Regions from separate parts of the Paenibacillus sp. 7523-1 genome, predicted to be linked through region 1. Evidence: riboswitches for the same ligand, from Rfam matches in the RefSeq annotation. Region 1 holds a riboswitch; each other region holds the start of a gene.
What was found. A riboswitch is a leader RNA that binds a small molecule or an ion and turns the genes downstream of it on or off. The one in region 1 is predicted to bind cyclic di-AMP.
Positions count from the first base shown of each region.

Region 1 (3,596 bases):
TGGCAATACAAAAGCTTTTATGCTACGGGGGTTGGTTATACCCTCCTATTGTCCGCACTTGGCGTAATCTTCGGGGTAATTATCGGTTTGATCATTTGCATGTTCCGGATGCATGATATGGCCATTTTACGTTGGATTGGTACGGCATATGTTGAAGTGATTCGCGGGACGCCGATGCTGGTTCAACTGATGATTATCTATTATGGCCTTTCCCTGACCTTCGGTATTAATTTCTCGGCTCTTCAAGCCGGTATTATCACACTCTCCATCAACAGTGGTGCTTACCTGGCAGAGATCTTCCGTGCAGGGATTCAAGGAGTTGACCGGGGTCAACTGGAAGCTGCCCGTTCGCTTGGGATGGATAGAGCCGCGGCCATGAGATTTATTATTTTGCCACAAGCTTTCAAAGCTGTACTGCCTGCCATCGGTAATGAATTCGTAACCATTATCAAGGAATCGTCCATTATCTCGGTCATTGGTATGGTTGATATCATGTATCAGGCAAGTGTAGTCAAAAACATTACGTACCAAGGAATGAATCCGTTCCTTATTGCAGCAGCCATATACTTTGTATTGACATTTATTTTGTCCAAGCTGCTGGGTCGACTGGAAAGGAAGTTGAGTGCAAGTGATAGACGTTAGACAACTATACAAATCCTACGATAAAAACGAAGTACTTAAAGGCATAGATGTCACGATTGGCAAGGGCGAGGTCGTTGTTGTGATTGGTCCTTCAGGATCAGGCAAAAGTACTTTCCTTCGCTGTCTTAACTTGTTGGAGCAGCCTACTTCAGGTGAAATTAATTTCGAAGGCGTATCGATCACAGATCCCAAACACAACATTAATGCAACCCGGGAAAAAATGGGGATGGTGTTCCAGCACTTTAATCTGTTTCCGCATAAAACCGTGGAGCAAAACATTACCATTGCCCCGATTAAAGTCAAAAAGCAATCTGCACAGGAAGCCAAGCAGATCGCCACAGACTTGCTCAAAACCGTTGGGTTATTGGATAAAAAAGATGCTTATCCGAGTCAGCTGTCTGGTGGACAGAAGCAGCGGATTGCCATTGCCAGAGCGCTTGCGATGCAGCCGCATGTGATGCTGTTTGACGAGCCAACGTCTGCACTTGACCCGGAAATGGTTGGTGAAGTACTCGACGTTATGAAACGCCTGGCTGAAGGCGGCATGACGATGGTTATTGTTACCCACGAAATGGGCTTTGCCCGTGAAGTGGGTGATCGCATCATCTTTATGGATGGCGGTGTAATTGTGGAAGAGGGCACACCGGATGAAGTATTTGGTCAACCTAAGAATCCACGTACACGTGACTTCCTCGGTAAAGTCTTGTCATAACCTTTGAGCATGATCCAGTCAGTGAACCGGATTAAATAGAACGAACAAAAAAAGAAATCAAACAACCTTGCTCACGTCACGTTAGCAGGGTTGTTTTTTTGATTATGGATAAGTATCCAGTGTCGTAAAAGTAACGTTTCTGTCATCGTTCCAGAGCTGCTTGATCGCTCTTTAACAAGAAAAATCCTTATTTCTAAAGCCGCATAATGTGTTGTTCAATACAGTTGGTAACATTTACTACGGACCTTGGTTACAAAATTGTGATATATTGTTCCTGCCGAAACTTCCTGAGGAGGAAGTGTGGAGGATGTAATGATGCAGACCGTGGGGGGAAGTTTGAAACGCACGCTGCTTGGGGTGAATTAGGGATACATAACGCAAGACGAATGTAACAGAGACCTATAGGGTGGTTTCCTCCATCCGAATCCGACAACTAACTTCGCAGGCACAATGAGGGAGGAAGACCATGATTAAGAAGAGAACTATAGCCAAAACAGCAACAGCCCTATTGACAGCAGCAATGCTCATTCAGGCCGTTCCAGCTCACGCTGATTCTGTTCACGTGGCCAAAGAGGGGGATACCTTCTATACCTTATCGAAACAATATGGAGTTGGACTGAACACACTGGTTAAAGCAAACAGTGATATTTCACCTTACAACATTTATGGTGGTTTGAAAATTACGATTCCTGGAAAAGCAAACACAGCCTCAGCTGCTCCAGCTGCGAAGAGCTCTACAGGTGCAAAGACGATTGCGACCGCTAGCCTTGATGTAAATGCTGACGATAAAGTCGTTGAGGCCTGGGGCAAAACGTTTGATTATAGTAAATCCATTGATGTGAAAGCAACAGCATACTCTGCAGCCGCTTCCGAAAATGGTGGATGGGGTGCTGTTGATTACTTCGGTAATCCACTTGAACTCGGCACGATTGCAGTAGACCCTAGTGTCATCCCACTGGGTACAAAGGTTCTTGTTACGGGTCACTCCCATCCGGCGCTGCCTAAGCAGGCATTTGTGGCTACTGCCCGGGATGTCGGTGGAGCGATCAAAGGGAAACGAATTGACATTTTCATTCCTGGAAGCCAGAAGTCTGTGAGTACCTTTGGTTTTCAGGACGTTGAACTTTATATCTTGAAATAAGTATCAGTGCTACAAAAGGGTGCCTTTATTACACGATGAACGCGTAATAAGGGTACCCTTTGTCTTTATTAAAACGCGCAAGATTGTTAATTCATAACTTATGTGTTTCCTCTACTAAGCCGAGTATTATTTGCTTTTTGGCAATTGCAGCATCTCGTCCAAAGTCACCAGATTGAAGCCCCTGCATCGCAGTTCATCTATAATCTCCGGAAGTGCTCCAATGGTACCGGACAGATTGGAGCCCACGCCTCCGCCCGCATGTTGAAGAATGATGGAGCCTGGTTTGACTGCAGATAAGACATTCTGCTTCACTTGTTCTTTGCTAAGGCCTTTCCAATCCAGCGAATCCACATTCCAATTGACGATGCTGTATTGCTGTCTTGCGGCCCATTGCAGCTGTTTTTCATTAATATCCCCGTATGGAGGACGAATCATTTTTGGTGTATACCCGGTCAGTTTACGAATAATGTCGCCGGTATGTAGAATTTGTTTGCGAAAAGCATTCAAAGACAGCTTACTGAATTCAGGGTGGTTGTAACTGTGGTTCCCAACAATGTGACCTTCCCTAACGATCCGTCTGACGAGGTCGGGATGTTTCTCTGCCCGGTTGCCAACAATAAAGAAAGTCGCTTTAACATTATATTTCTTTAAAATATCCAATACCTGCGGAGTGAAGCGCGGATCAGGTACATCATCAAAAGTCAGTGCTACCTGTCTGGTTGAAGGACCATTGGTCTTGAACGTATCGGCATATTTCTGCCTTAGCTGACCGAGTGTCAGCTGTTCATCCTCAGATAGATCCGGCTTTGCAGCAGGCATGCTCTCTCGAACGGGTTTTGCCAGCAGTTGTCCAGGTGAATAGCTTCCACTCATAAAGATAAGGATCAACATGGAGAATGCGATGAGGCGAATACGCATGATATAGCCTCCTTTGTCAAATTGCGTTCTCTTTGGTATGCCCGTGTTGATGGTCCATTATGCATAAATGTGAGATGTTTCATTGTCCAATTCAGTCATTAAGCTCATAATTCCACCATTACATATACTCCAAAAGGATGGGTGGATTAGGATGGGTACGTATGATTTGAAATCGGTTCGTTT
Region 1 is NZ_NPBR01000002.1:137,509-141,104, forward strand. Features, by position in the region: gene CHH60_RS00720 (ABC transporter substrate-binding protein/permease) at 1-642, shown strand, start outside; gene CHH60_RS00725 (amino acid ABC transporter ATP-binding protein) at 629-1,354, shown strand; cyclic di-AMP (ydaO/yuaA leader) riboswitch at 1,620-1,818, shown strand; gene CHH60_RS00730 (3D domain-containing protein) at 1,821-2,495, shown strand; gene CHH60_RS00735 (polysaccharide deacetylase family protein) at 2,622-3,413, opposite strand; gene CHH60_RS00740 (hypothetical protein) at 3,565-3,596, shown strand, end outside.

Region 2 (3,596 bases), on a different contig from region 1:
TGTCTGTCGTTCATACGTATCCTGGGTGACAAATCCAGCCTTGTGATAAACCCGAATAGCCCGCGTATTCCAGGTGAGCACTTCGAGATCGATCTCATGACTAGGGTTCCGCCGAATGGCTTCCTTCACGATCGCAGAGACGAAGGCAGTACCGCGACCTTGTCCACACTGTTCAGGGTGCATACCAAGTCCAATGCGCGTCACGCCTTCAAGAGGAAAGAATTGAACGAATCCGCAAAGTTGGTCCTGCTCTCCGAGTACAACAGCATATTGCTCTTTTCGAAGCTGCTCGTCCCCGAATTCAACCTCCAGCGCCTTCATCTGTTCCCAGGGCAGCCAGGTATAGATGTTATAGGGTGGTTCATATGTCCAGCTGCAGATCAATGCTGCATGTTCTTCTTGCATCGGCACAACGTGAAACGTTACAGAAGCTTCATCCACACCACTGCACGCTCCTTTCATTGTGAACAAGCTACTTCTAGTCATACGCTAATCGTTTATAACATATGTCATTTCATATTTAATCCTGATTTTACTCTACAAAAGAGGAGGGCATTTGGCAAGGTTTTGCTTCCTTGAAAAAAAGTGAAACAAAAGTTCCGGGAATTTCGTTTATATTATAGTAGGATGGGTAAAAACATCATAAGGGCATGGACGAACAAGCACAAAAAAACCGCCGGATACATTCCTGCGGAGAATGTACCGGGCGGTTGATTTATGCTTCGTTACAGTATGATGTTGCTCAGCTTGTCCCTAGTCGAGGGCCAGTGACTCATATGCGTCCGTGCTCATAATCCGTTTAGCGCCAACATAGCGGTTGGCCCAGTAGTTCTCACTCAAAGAACTAATGGTAACTCCTTTGGAAGACGAGGAGTGTGCAAACTTACCTTCACCCACGAAAATCCCTACGTGTGAAACCCCTTTACCCGTTGTATTGAAGAATACCAGATCGCCTGGTCTCATTTCCATGCGGGATACCGAGTCACCCATGTCGAATTGGGAACTGGATTGACGAGCCAAATCGATGCCCAGCTTTTCGAATACATACCGTGTGAATCCAGAGCAGTCAAAGCCGTTAAGCGTTGTTCCACCACTTTTGTATGTAGTTCCCATTGCTGAATCAATTACTTTATCCATTTTTGAATCTGCGAATGCGCTGCCTGCTCCAAGCGATAGTGCGAATGTTAAGCTAAGGACAGCTGCTGTTAATTTCTTTTTGAACAAGAGATATACCCCTTCCAACGCCTGCGAGGTTAGCTTAAGGATTCGGTTGAAGGTCCCCTATGATCCCTCTGTAGCAAGATCAATTCACCCATAACTGGTTCCCCCGCTTCCCAGGTGCCAGGAATTTGGCTATGCTAGTTGTGCACCTGCGAAATCAAGAAATGACGATTTAATTTTAAGTAGTTACAATTCATAAGGTAAAGATTACAAAGTTGTTACTAAAAACTCACTGCGATTATTGTAACAGAGGAGTAAAGCTTTGGCAACGTTTAACAAGAAAATTAGCAAAAAAAACCTCGACCTTTGACGGGGAAAGGTTGAGGTTTGCTTTTTTGAAGCGTAAACATTGACACAAGTTTACATGAAGATGGTAACAATTTTTGAGCGGTTCATTACACTTTTTAACCTTTGGAGGACTTGGACTGCCAAAGGCGGAAATGAGCACATATCTTCCATATATCCAACAAACATCTGGCGAGCGGATAGGTTTGTTGCAGGATCAGACCGATGAGACCTGTCAGGAACCACGACGCAGATGTGAAGGCACCGAAGATGAGCAGATGAATTCCTCCCAGAACCACTGCGATACCAATGAGAGAAATGATATGACGCAAGGCGAGCAATAGACCGAGAAATGTACCTTTTACCCCGCCCTGACTCTCGGGTGCTGTGACGCCAAACTGCATATATAACAAAGCATGATGTACGATCCATCCATACACGATCCATCCAGCTACATATGGAATGCCTGGCAGCAGCAGCTGCAGCGAGTGGAATCCATCCAGAAAGATACTATACAGCTTGGGGATCAGCCAGTACGCAGGCAGCAGTAATAATAGCGTTTTAATGAAATGAAGCAGCATCATCGGTTTCCACAGTGCCTTGATCCCACGTATAAAAGGAATACGTTCTTCTGTATGATTGAAGTGTTGTAATGAATAGAGTAGCCCTGCCTTAATGAGAGGGGTAATCAGCATGCGGAGCAGGAGCATGGCCCCAAGTATCCATAAATAACGATGTACCTCGGGATGGGTAGACAGACTGAGCTGGCTTTCCATTTTGAATAAAATGGTACTCAGCTCCCCAGCGTCAGGGTCCGGATAGCGCAGCAGCAAGGGAATGACTGCCGATTGCACCATTTTATAGATGAAGTAACCCCATACTAGCTGATAGAGAAACAAAAGTGCCACAATGAACATATGCTGACGGACGAGAAACCAGCCCTCACGTATTTTTGCTTTCACTGTCTCCACCTCACCATGACAGACCTCCGAATATAGCTTCAATGAGCTTGGTTACACTCATGCTCCAGCGGAACTTGGATGGTTCATCCAGACCGGCTTTCAAAAAGTTATTCATATGACGGTTCTCCAGCACAACGGTATATAACGGATCGGTCATGGCCCAGGATACAGGCGAGCTGTACGTTAACTTGTACGTAATTCGACCGTTACTGCCATCCCATTCCTTGGCGACGATGTGTCCATCTTCAAAAACGATGCGAACGGGGATTTTCTCGTAGTCGCTGCCTTTCTTTACTAATGTTACCGATGATTCGTACAACGTTTGACCGTCTTTCTCAACAGGCTTGACCTGGATATTCTCCACGGCGAAGTCGGCCATTCCGTCCCCATATACGTATTGATTAAAATAATCAGACCAGGACTTATGAGTCACTTGCTCCACGACCTTTTGGAAATCGGCCGAAGTAGGATGTTTGAACCGATATTTTTTAACATAAGTTGAAAGAATGCGTTCCATCGTTTTGGCGCCTACTTGTTGTTCGATGCCCAGCAGCACAAGCTTGCCCCTTGTGTAAACATTGGCTGCGTAATGATTCTGGGAATCAAACTTCCAGGACTCCTGCGTGAGTGAGGCAGGTGAAGTAATTAAGCCGGATTGAACGGGCAGATTCGGAATAAGTCCGTATTCCTGTTCCATCAGTTTGTCTTCTGCGTAAGAGGTGAACCCCTCATCCAGCCAAGCTTCTTCAAATTCATTGCTGGCAACCATACCATAGAAGTACTGATGGCCTATCTCGTGTACAACCGTGCGTTCCAGATCGTAGCCTGGTGTAGTATCGTCCGCACCGAAGGCTGTAACTAAGGTAGGATACTCCATGCCGCCTGCTCCATTGCCTGTCTTCGGGGGAACAACGATAGAGAGCGTGGAATACGGATACGGACCAAACCACTTGCTGTAATTCGAAAGAGCTGCTTTGGCTGCATAGAAGTAACGTTCCTTCAGATCCTGGTGGGCCGGGTCCAGATAGAGCTTGATTCGTACACCTGGCACGTTGGGAGCGGAGAAGGGTTCTTCTGCATAAACAAAGTCAGGTGAGGCTGCCCAGGCAAAGTCGTGTACATCGTCAG
Region 2 is NZ_NPBR01000034.1:27,642-31,237, reverse strand. Features, by position in the region: gene CHH60_RS29110 (GNAT family N-acetyltransferase) at 1-462, opposite strand, end outside; gene CHH60_RS29105 (C40 family peptidase) at 754-1,224, opposite strand; cyclic di-AMP (ydaO/yuaA leader) riboswitch at 1,228-1,365, opposite strand; gene CHH60_RS29100 (hypothetical protein) at 1,626-2,468, opposite strand; gene CHH60_RS29095 (M1 family metallopeptidase) at 2,479-3,596, opposite strand, start outside.
Region 2: linked by a shared signal. The riboswitch ahead of CHH60_RS29105 (C40 family peptidase) and the one ahead of CHH60_RS00730 (3D domain-containing protein) in region 1 are both predicted to bind cyclic di-AMP.

Region 3 (3,596 bases), on a different contig from region 1:
CATCGTGCAGACCCGGCAGATCGAACAGACAACTCAGGGGAAAAGAGAAGCCATTCGTTACTCCACTATGGATTCAACGATCGCTTTGACCCTGGCCCTGTTTATCAACGCTGCCATACTCATTGTGTCAGCCGCTGTATTTCACAGCGCAGGCATGACACAGGTCGCTGAGATTGCAGATGCTTATCACTTGCTCACACCTCTGCTGGGCACAACCATTGCAAGTATCCTGTTTGGTGTCGCTCTGCTGGCCTCAGGTCAGAACTCTACGCTTACAGGTACACTGTCCGGACAGATTGTCATGGAAGGTTTCCTGAACATTCGGATTCCGGCTTGGCTCCGCCGGCTCGTGACCCGATTAATTGCGATCATCCCTGCCGTTATTGTGACGGCTATCGCCGGCGAACATGGAACGGAAGAATTGCTGATTTTGAGCCAGGTGATTCTATCCTTGCAGCTGCCTTTTGCCGTTATTCCACTTGTGATGTTTACGAGTGACAAAAAAAGCATGGGCGCATTCGCCAACAAACTGTGGCTCAAAGTCGTCTCTTGGATCATCGCTGCTGTGATTGTGGTTCTGAACGTTTATCTGATTATCCAAACCATCATGCTGTTTTAATCTATATAGCGCTAAAACCGTTTCCCTCTTACTATAGATTTATAAAAAAAGGCTGATCCCTCATCAAGAATATACTTGAGGGGATCAGCCTTTTAGCTTGCCGTACACTTGCCTTGTCCAGTATTTAATGACGCGAAGGTCATCTCTTTTTAATTTTATCCGCTAACCTTCAGAAGGCACAAGCAGTGGAATAATCTGCTCCAAGGCTTCGATGGTCCAGTCTGCATGCTCTTGGCCCTCCAGCTCAGGCTGAAATCGTCCATAGCCCTGCAAAATCCGAATCGTTCGCATCCCCAGCTTCTTGGCAGGAATGATATCGTTATCAATCCGATCCCCAATCATGACTGCTTCCTGGGGTTCACATCCCGCCTGCTTCAAAGCCACAGCATAGAGTTCCGGATCCGGCTTGGATACGCCTTCTTCTGCCGAGCAAGCCAGTACATCCACGTACCTCCGCAGACCGTAGCTCTCCAGGCGCTCTGCTGTCCCTAGACTCTGATTGGCAATAATGCCAATTCGATAATGGTGTGACAATTCCTTCAACACCGCGTCAGCAGAAGCGAAGGGTTTCTCCAATTCCTTCCGGAACTTCAACTTCTCCTGGATCTGCTCCCTATGACGTTCATCGCTGATTAGCGTTCGAATGGCTACCCTCATGGGCCACTGCTCATAATTTCGGTAACACGAGGCAAATATCTCTCGCACTTCCTCTATTTTCACCGGATATCCAAGCAAGCAGGCTTCTTTTACAAACTGCCCTATAATATCATCTACCGGCTCCCATTCGTCCACCAGCGTATCTCCTACATCAAAGAACAACCATTTTAACCCCCGTACATCCGGCACGCCTATTCCTCCTTGTTAGCCATGAACGCAATCTCTAAATCAGCAATGTACATTAATGCTCAAATAAAAAAGAAGACCCACCATCATGCATGAGTCTCCTCAGAATTCCGTTTTTCCACAAGTTCAATTATAACAGGCACCTTACACCGGATCAATCGGCAGCTATCACATTAACCATTAAGCAAGAAGCCAACTTCTCCATTAAGGGAATACACAATGCGGTCAGCTCCCATCCCGCGGTAAATGCCTTTGGGGTGACTCTGTTCCGTAATCACACATAGTGATTTGGAGGTCCAGGAACGGCAGATCTGCAAATAGCGGCAGGTCAGGTTCAAACTGTTCTCGAAAATAAAAACGTTGCCTACACTCGACTGCGGTAGAAACCACTTCTGAGCTTCAGCTGTATTCATGCGAATGACGTTCTCCACTCCGATTCTGCGGAGCTTCCGTTCTTCCCCTGCACTGTTAGTCAGAACGGCAAACGGCATTTTTTTGTACATCAACAGCTTGATAAACTTGCGGCCTGCTTCATTCGGTGCTGTTACTAGAATCATCTCATTATCCATCGTTCGTTCCTCCCTTGGCGTGAAAAGACAACAAAAAAGAAGCGTGGGGGACCAAGGCCTCCCGAACGCTTCTTGAATAACCCATGACGAAAACGCCATGAATATGCGTACGGCTTGTTGCCTCTCCCTTTAACGCTTACGAGGTTAGCTGACGGATTCGGGCGCGAGAGTCGCCCTATTTCCGGCTTGCACCGAAAAATTCACCCCATGGATTAGCTGCAATGACAGCCGTTCCGATTGGTTCCCCCGTTTCCCACCCATGAATGAATGGAAACTCAGCGATTAAAACATCGTTCCTGTTTCATGTATTGACCAGAGCGATATTATCGTTTGTTTCGTTGTTCATGTTAAGTTTAATTGAAATAGAAATTACGATATGAATCATACACCCGCGACATGTTAGTGTAAAGTCCGGTCAGATCAGCGAATGGACGAATTTAAGGCATTACACATCAATGATATCGCTTACAACCAATCCATTCTCCATCCATCTCTGTGAATCTCGCTAATTCTCGTCCTTATGAAAAACGTATGTAATTTTAAATATCTGTAAGTAAACATAGGAATTTATTTAATTAGTTTTGCATTATCTAATTGTAAGCAATATAATATAACTATAGGTATCATTAACCCATTATACGATATGGAGGCGACTGATCATGTCCGTTTATGACTACAAAGTCAATACCCTTCGGGGCCAGGAAGTCGAGATGTCCGATTATCGCAACAAGGTGCTGCTAATTGTAAATACGGCGAGCAAATGTGGTCTGACCCCGCAATTTGAAGGCTTACAGGAACTCTATAACAAATTCAAAGACCGGCAGTTTGAAGTACTAGGCTTCCCAAGTAACCAATTCGCTCAGGAAAAAGGATCTTCCGACGATATTGCTGAGTTCTGTCAGATGAATTACGGTGTAAGCTTTCCTATGTTTGAGAAAATTGATGTTAATGGCTCAAGCGCTCACCCACTATTCCAACACCTGACAACAGAGGCACCGGGACTGCTCGGATCCAAAGCCATCAAGTGGAACTTCACCAAATTCCTCGTTGATCAGAACGGACGTGTCATGAAGCGTTATGCTCCAAAAACGACTCCTGACCAAATTGAGGCTGATATTGAGAAACTGCTGAAATAAATCAATATGGAGAGGCCATAATCAACAGGGAACCAGAGAAAGTCCGGTTCTCTGTGAATGGCCTTTTTTTATTGTATTTCCAACGCAAAAAAAGAGGTTTTCCATATTCGGAAAACCTCTTCTTGTCGTACAATATGATGCGGTCGAGAGGACTCGAACCTCCACGGGCATACGCCCACTACCCCCTCAAGATAGCGTGTCTGCCATTCCACCACGACCGCATGTCGTAAATAATCGGCAACAAAATTGATTATACAGGTTTACATTATAAAAGTAAAGCACTTTTATAAAAACTACTTTTGCACCTGTGTTTCCCCTCCAAATATCGGTTTTTTTCGTCATGATCTTTTAACTGCTGCATACATTAAATTTCAATTCATTTATACATCCTCATTTTTAATTTTAGCTCCCCATACGAAAGTGTATCAT
Region 3 is NZ_NPBR01000017.1:104,078-107,673, forward strand. Features, by position in the region: gene CHH60_RS19015 (Nramp family divalent metal transporter) at 1-619, shown strand, start outside; gene CHH60_RS19020 (HAD family hydrolase) at 782-1,465, opposite strand; gene CHH60_RS19025 (hypothetical protein) at 1,636-2,031, opposite strand; cyclic di-AMP (ydaO/yuaA leader) riboswitch at 2,150-2,322, opposite strand; gene CHH60_RS19030 (glutathione peroxidase) at 2,691-3,167, shown strand; tRNA gene CHH60_RS19035 (tRNA-Leu) at 3,306-3,388, opposite strand.
Region 3: linked by a shared signal. The riboswitch ahead of CHH60_RS19025 (hypothetical protein) and the one ahead of CHH60_RS00730 (3D domain-containing protein) in region 1 are both predicted to bind cyclic di-AMP.

Region 4 (3,596 bases), on a different contig from region 1:
CTTCCCGGCTAATTTGGAATACACCCAGACGCTTGTGGAACTGCTTTCCGTTGCAATAACCTATGCCCAGCAGATTCCCCATCTCCATACGCCTTGCGGCTGCCTGTGGGTGCACAATCAGTCCTGCTGCAATCAAGTCCTCCCAATCGATCAGGCTCGGTACACCCTCATAAGAGGTATGTACACGCTCCAGCGCATGGCGGATTGCCTCAGGCGAGGCATTCTCGACCCCGATATCCCCTTTGCGGGTTGCATCCGCTTCCGGAATAAAAGCATGCTTACAGCCTGGGACCTTATTTGCAATGATTTTGCGAATGCGCTCTCCGGCATGATCCGGGTCCGTAAGAACAATCACACCACGTCTCTCCTGTGCCAGTGCAATTCGCTTCAGGATTCGCTGATTGATGGCTGATCCGCCGGTCTCTATGGTGTCTGCCTCAACAGCCCGCCGGATGGCGACGGTATCGTCGCGTCCTTCTACCACAATGACTTCTTTTATCATGTTCCATTTCTTCCTTTCTAACGCAAAAAGAAGAGGAATATCCTCTTCTCTGCCAAACGGCGGCGAGTCTATTCAGACTCCACCGCCGCATATTCCGCATGATTCATTCATGCAACTATTTTATAGCATTCCCATTTCAAAGTAAAACGATTTTAGTTCGCTTCCGGCTTCACCGGACCGATCACATATACCGTCTTGCCTTTCTTACGTCCGAAATTCAGGGCATGCTTCACACTGTCATAATACACATCGATTTTGTTGCCTTTAATGGCGCCGCCGGTATCTTCCGCACGACGGAAGCCGAGGCCCTCAATGTACACCCACCAGCCAATCGGAATCACTTTTGGATCGACCGCAATGGTCCGTCCTTCAGTTACCCGGGTACCGGAAGCTGTTTTTGTACCAATGCCAGGCTCCTCAGAAGAGTACGCGGTCATCGATACATTTTTAAGTACTTTGGAATATTTAAAAGAAGTGCCTGAGACGGTAATCACTTTGCTGCCTGATGCAGCGGTTTTCTTCGAGTTCGTTGTCGTTTCTTTCTTTGCTGTGGAGGTTTGGGCCGATACCGTCTGAATCTCCGGCTGCTTCACAACTGGTTTTGCTTTGGTTCCGACAGCAATAACTTTATCGACACGGTTGGTCGATACCGATTTGCCCACCATCTTTTTGGAGACTAACTCTCCATCCTGAAACACCTTTTCGATATGCTGTACAAGTGTACCTTCTTTGCCGTTTACGATGACGCGATTGTCACCTTTGTACAAGCTAGGGTCAGCCGTTTTGATTACTTTGTACGCAATCGGCTGTTCCACTTCCACTGTACGCTTTGTTACACGCACTACGCGAATTTTCATATCTGCCTTGATTGGTGTTGCGAGCGCAGGATAAACCTTATCCTCACTGGCAACTTCAATTCCAGATTTCTGAATTGCATCTTCTACCGATGAATCGGTTGTATACAGAGTCTTGGTGTCTCCGTCTGCCGTAATGTTGACTGGAACGGCCCGCTCAATAACTATGCGGTCTCCATCTGCGATTGCCCCGTTCAAAGGCATGGATACCTCATCATGGGGGCTGACTGTGATTGATTGCTCCTCCAGCATTTCTTGAAGCATTCCTGTACGAGTCTCTACCGCTTGAGCTTTGCCATCAATAACCAGCGAAATTTGTTTCCCGGCTTGACCGTAAACGACTAACAAGATCATGATTGTAAGCGCGATTGAGAAAATAGCGATCAGTGCCATTTGACGCATGTTCTCATGCTTCCACCGCAACGCGTAAGACTTACTGGATGATCGTGACTCATGGGTCTCTTCTGGTTGGAATGTGCCCACTTCTCCGTCCTCCTTCATAGCCTCGCCGTCTAAAGTTAATGCATGATGTCTTTGACGCGACTATACCAAATTTTCTACAGAACTGATCGATATCTCAATGACCGGCTCTGCACCATGAACCACTCTTCGCAACATGATGTCACCACCTGAATTCTTACCGTATGATGACCTTATTTCTTTTATTCAAAAACAAAAAAGCCAAAGAAAGAGTGTAAGAGGAACTCTTTCGTGGCTTCCGAATGATTTTGAATATCGGAAATTCATGCACGAGGTTGCCTCTCTTTTTCCGCTTGCGAGGTTAGCTGTCGGGTTCGGGCGAAAGAGAGCCGCCCTATCTCCGGTCACCCGCTCATGGCGGATGCCCTTGAATTCACCCCGAGACCCAAAGAAGAAATCAAATAGCGCTTCGCAAGTGCATCCGCTGCTTTTGGGTCAGCGAAACGATGCGCATCAGCTGCTTACACTGATGTTTAAGCCCTATTGGTTCCCCCGCTCTCCGTTAACGGAGACTCAGCGAGATCGGTTCATGAAAAGTATTGTTGTGTCATCGGAAAGTGTCCCTTTGTTCATCCCCCGAACATCTGTCCAATTTTCCGCACAACAATTCACTGAAAAGATGATATCCTGTTTCGATGCATGTTGTAAAGCGTTGTTCAAGTACGTTTTTCTAAATATTTGGTTAAAATATTGTAATATTCTTCATTTATTTGGATCAAAAAGCAAATTCGCTCCGTCTACCTCTCTTTTTCACCGCATTTGCTTCGTTTTTTAACGAATCCCAAATCGTTCCATGGCATTTTTGGTCGTTATTGCAGCAATTTCCTCTACCGAAATGCCTTTAATTTCCGCAGCTGCTTCTGCAACCAGACGTACATGCGCTGTTTCGTTTCGTTTTCCACGATAAGGATGTGGTGTAAGATATGGGGAGTCAGTTTCAATGAAAAAACGGTCCATTGGCACCTTCGCCAGTACCTCTTTTGGCTGCTTGGCGTTTTTGAACGTGATTGGTCCCCCGAAGGATAGATGGAACCCTAGATCCAGACAGAGTTTTGCCGTTTCCCAGCTTCCAGAGAATGAGTGCATCACACCCCCGACTTCTCCAGCCTTTTCCTCGCGCAAAATTTTGACAATATCCTCATGAGCGTCACGATTATGAATGACAATCGGCATGTTAAGTTCACGAGCCAGTCCGATCTGTTGTCTTAATACACGATGCTGCACATCCTTGGGTGAAGTGTCCCAATAATAATCCAGGCCAATCTCGCCTATGGCAACGACTTTTTCATGCTTGCACAGAGACGCAATCCACTCGAGATCGCCCTCCTGCATCGTAATGGCATCCTGAGGATGCCAGCCTACAGCTGCATATATAAAATCATACGTTTCGGCAAGCTTCATCGTGGATGGAATGGTCTCCCGGTTGAAACCGACATTGATCATACGGCCAACCCCGGCATCTACAGCACGTTGAATCATCTCCTCGCGGTCCTCGTCGAATTGCGGTGCATCCAGGTGTGTATGTGTGTCGAATAACATCATTTGTATTTCTCCCTTCCTGTCGAATAACTGTTTTCTATCCCAATCAAAATCCTATAAAATGCACCCATTTTATCATCATCATTGATTTTTCAGAGTACAACATGTGGAATTACCAAAATTAATTTCTACTATATATAGGAGCTCTTATGGTCTCAACTTGTTCAAAAAAAAGTATACATTACAAAATTATGTCGATCTACATATACTCTCCATTAAAG
Region 4 is NZ_NPBR01000032.1:50,331-53,926, forward strand. Features, by position in the region: gene rnmV (ribonuclease M5) at 1-502, opposite strand, end outside; gene CHH60_RS28495 (3D domain-containing protein) at 655-1,839, opposite strand; cyclic di-AMP (ydaO/yuaA leader) riboswitch at 2,111-2,365, opposite strand; gene CHH60_RS28500 (TatD family hydrolase) at 2,608-3,378, opposite strand.
Region 4: linked by a shared signal. The riboswitch ahead of CHH60_RS28495 (3D domain-containing protein) and the one ahead of CHH60_RS00730 (3D domain-containing protein) in region 1 are both predicted to bind cyclic di-AMP.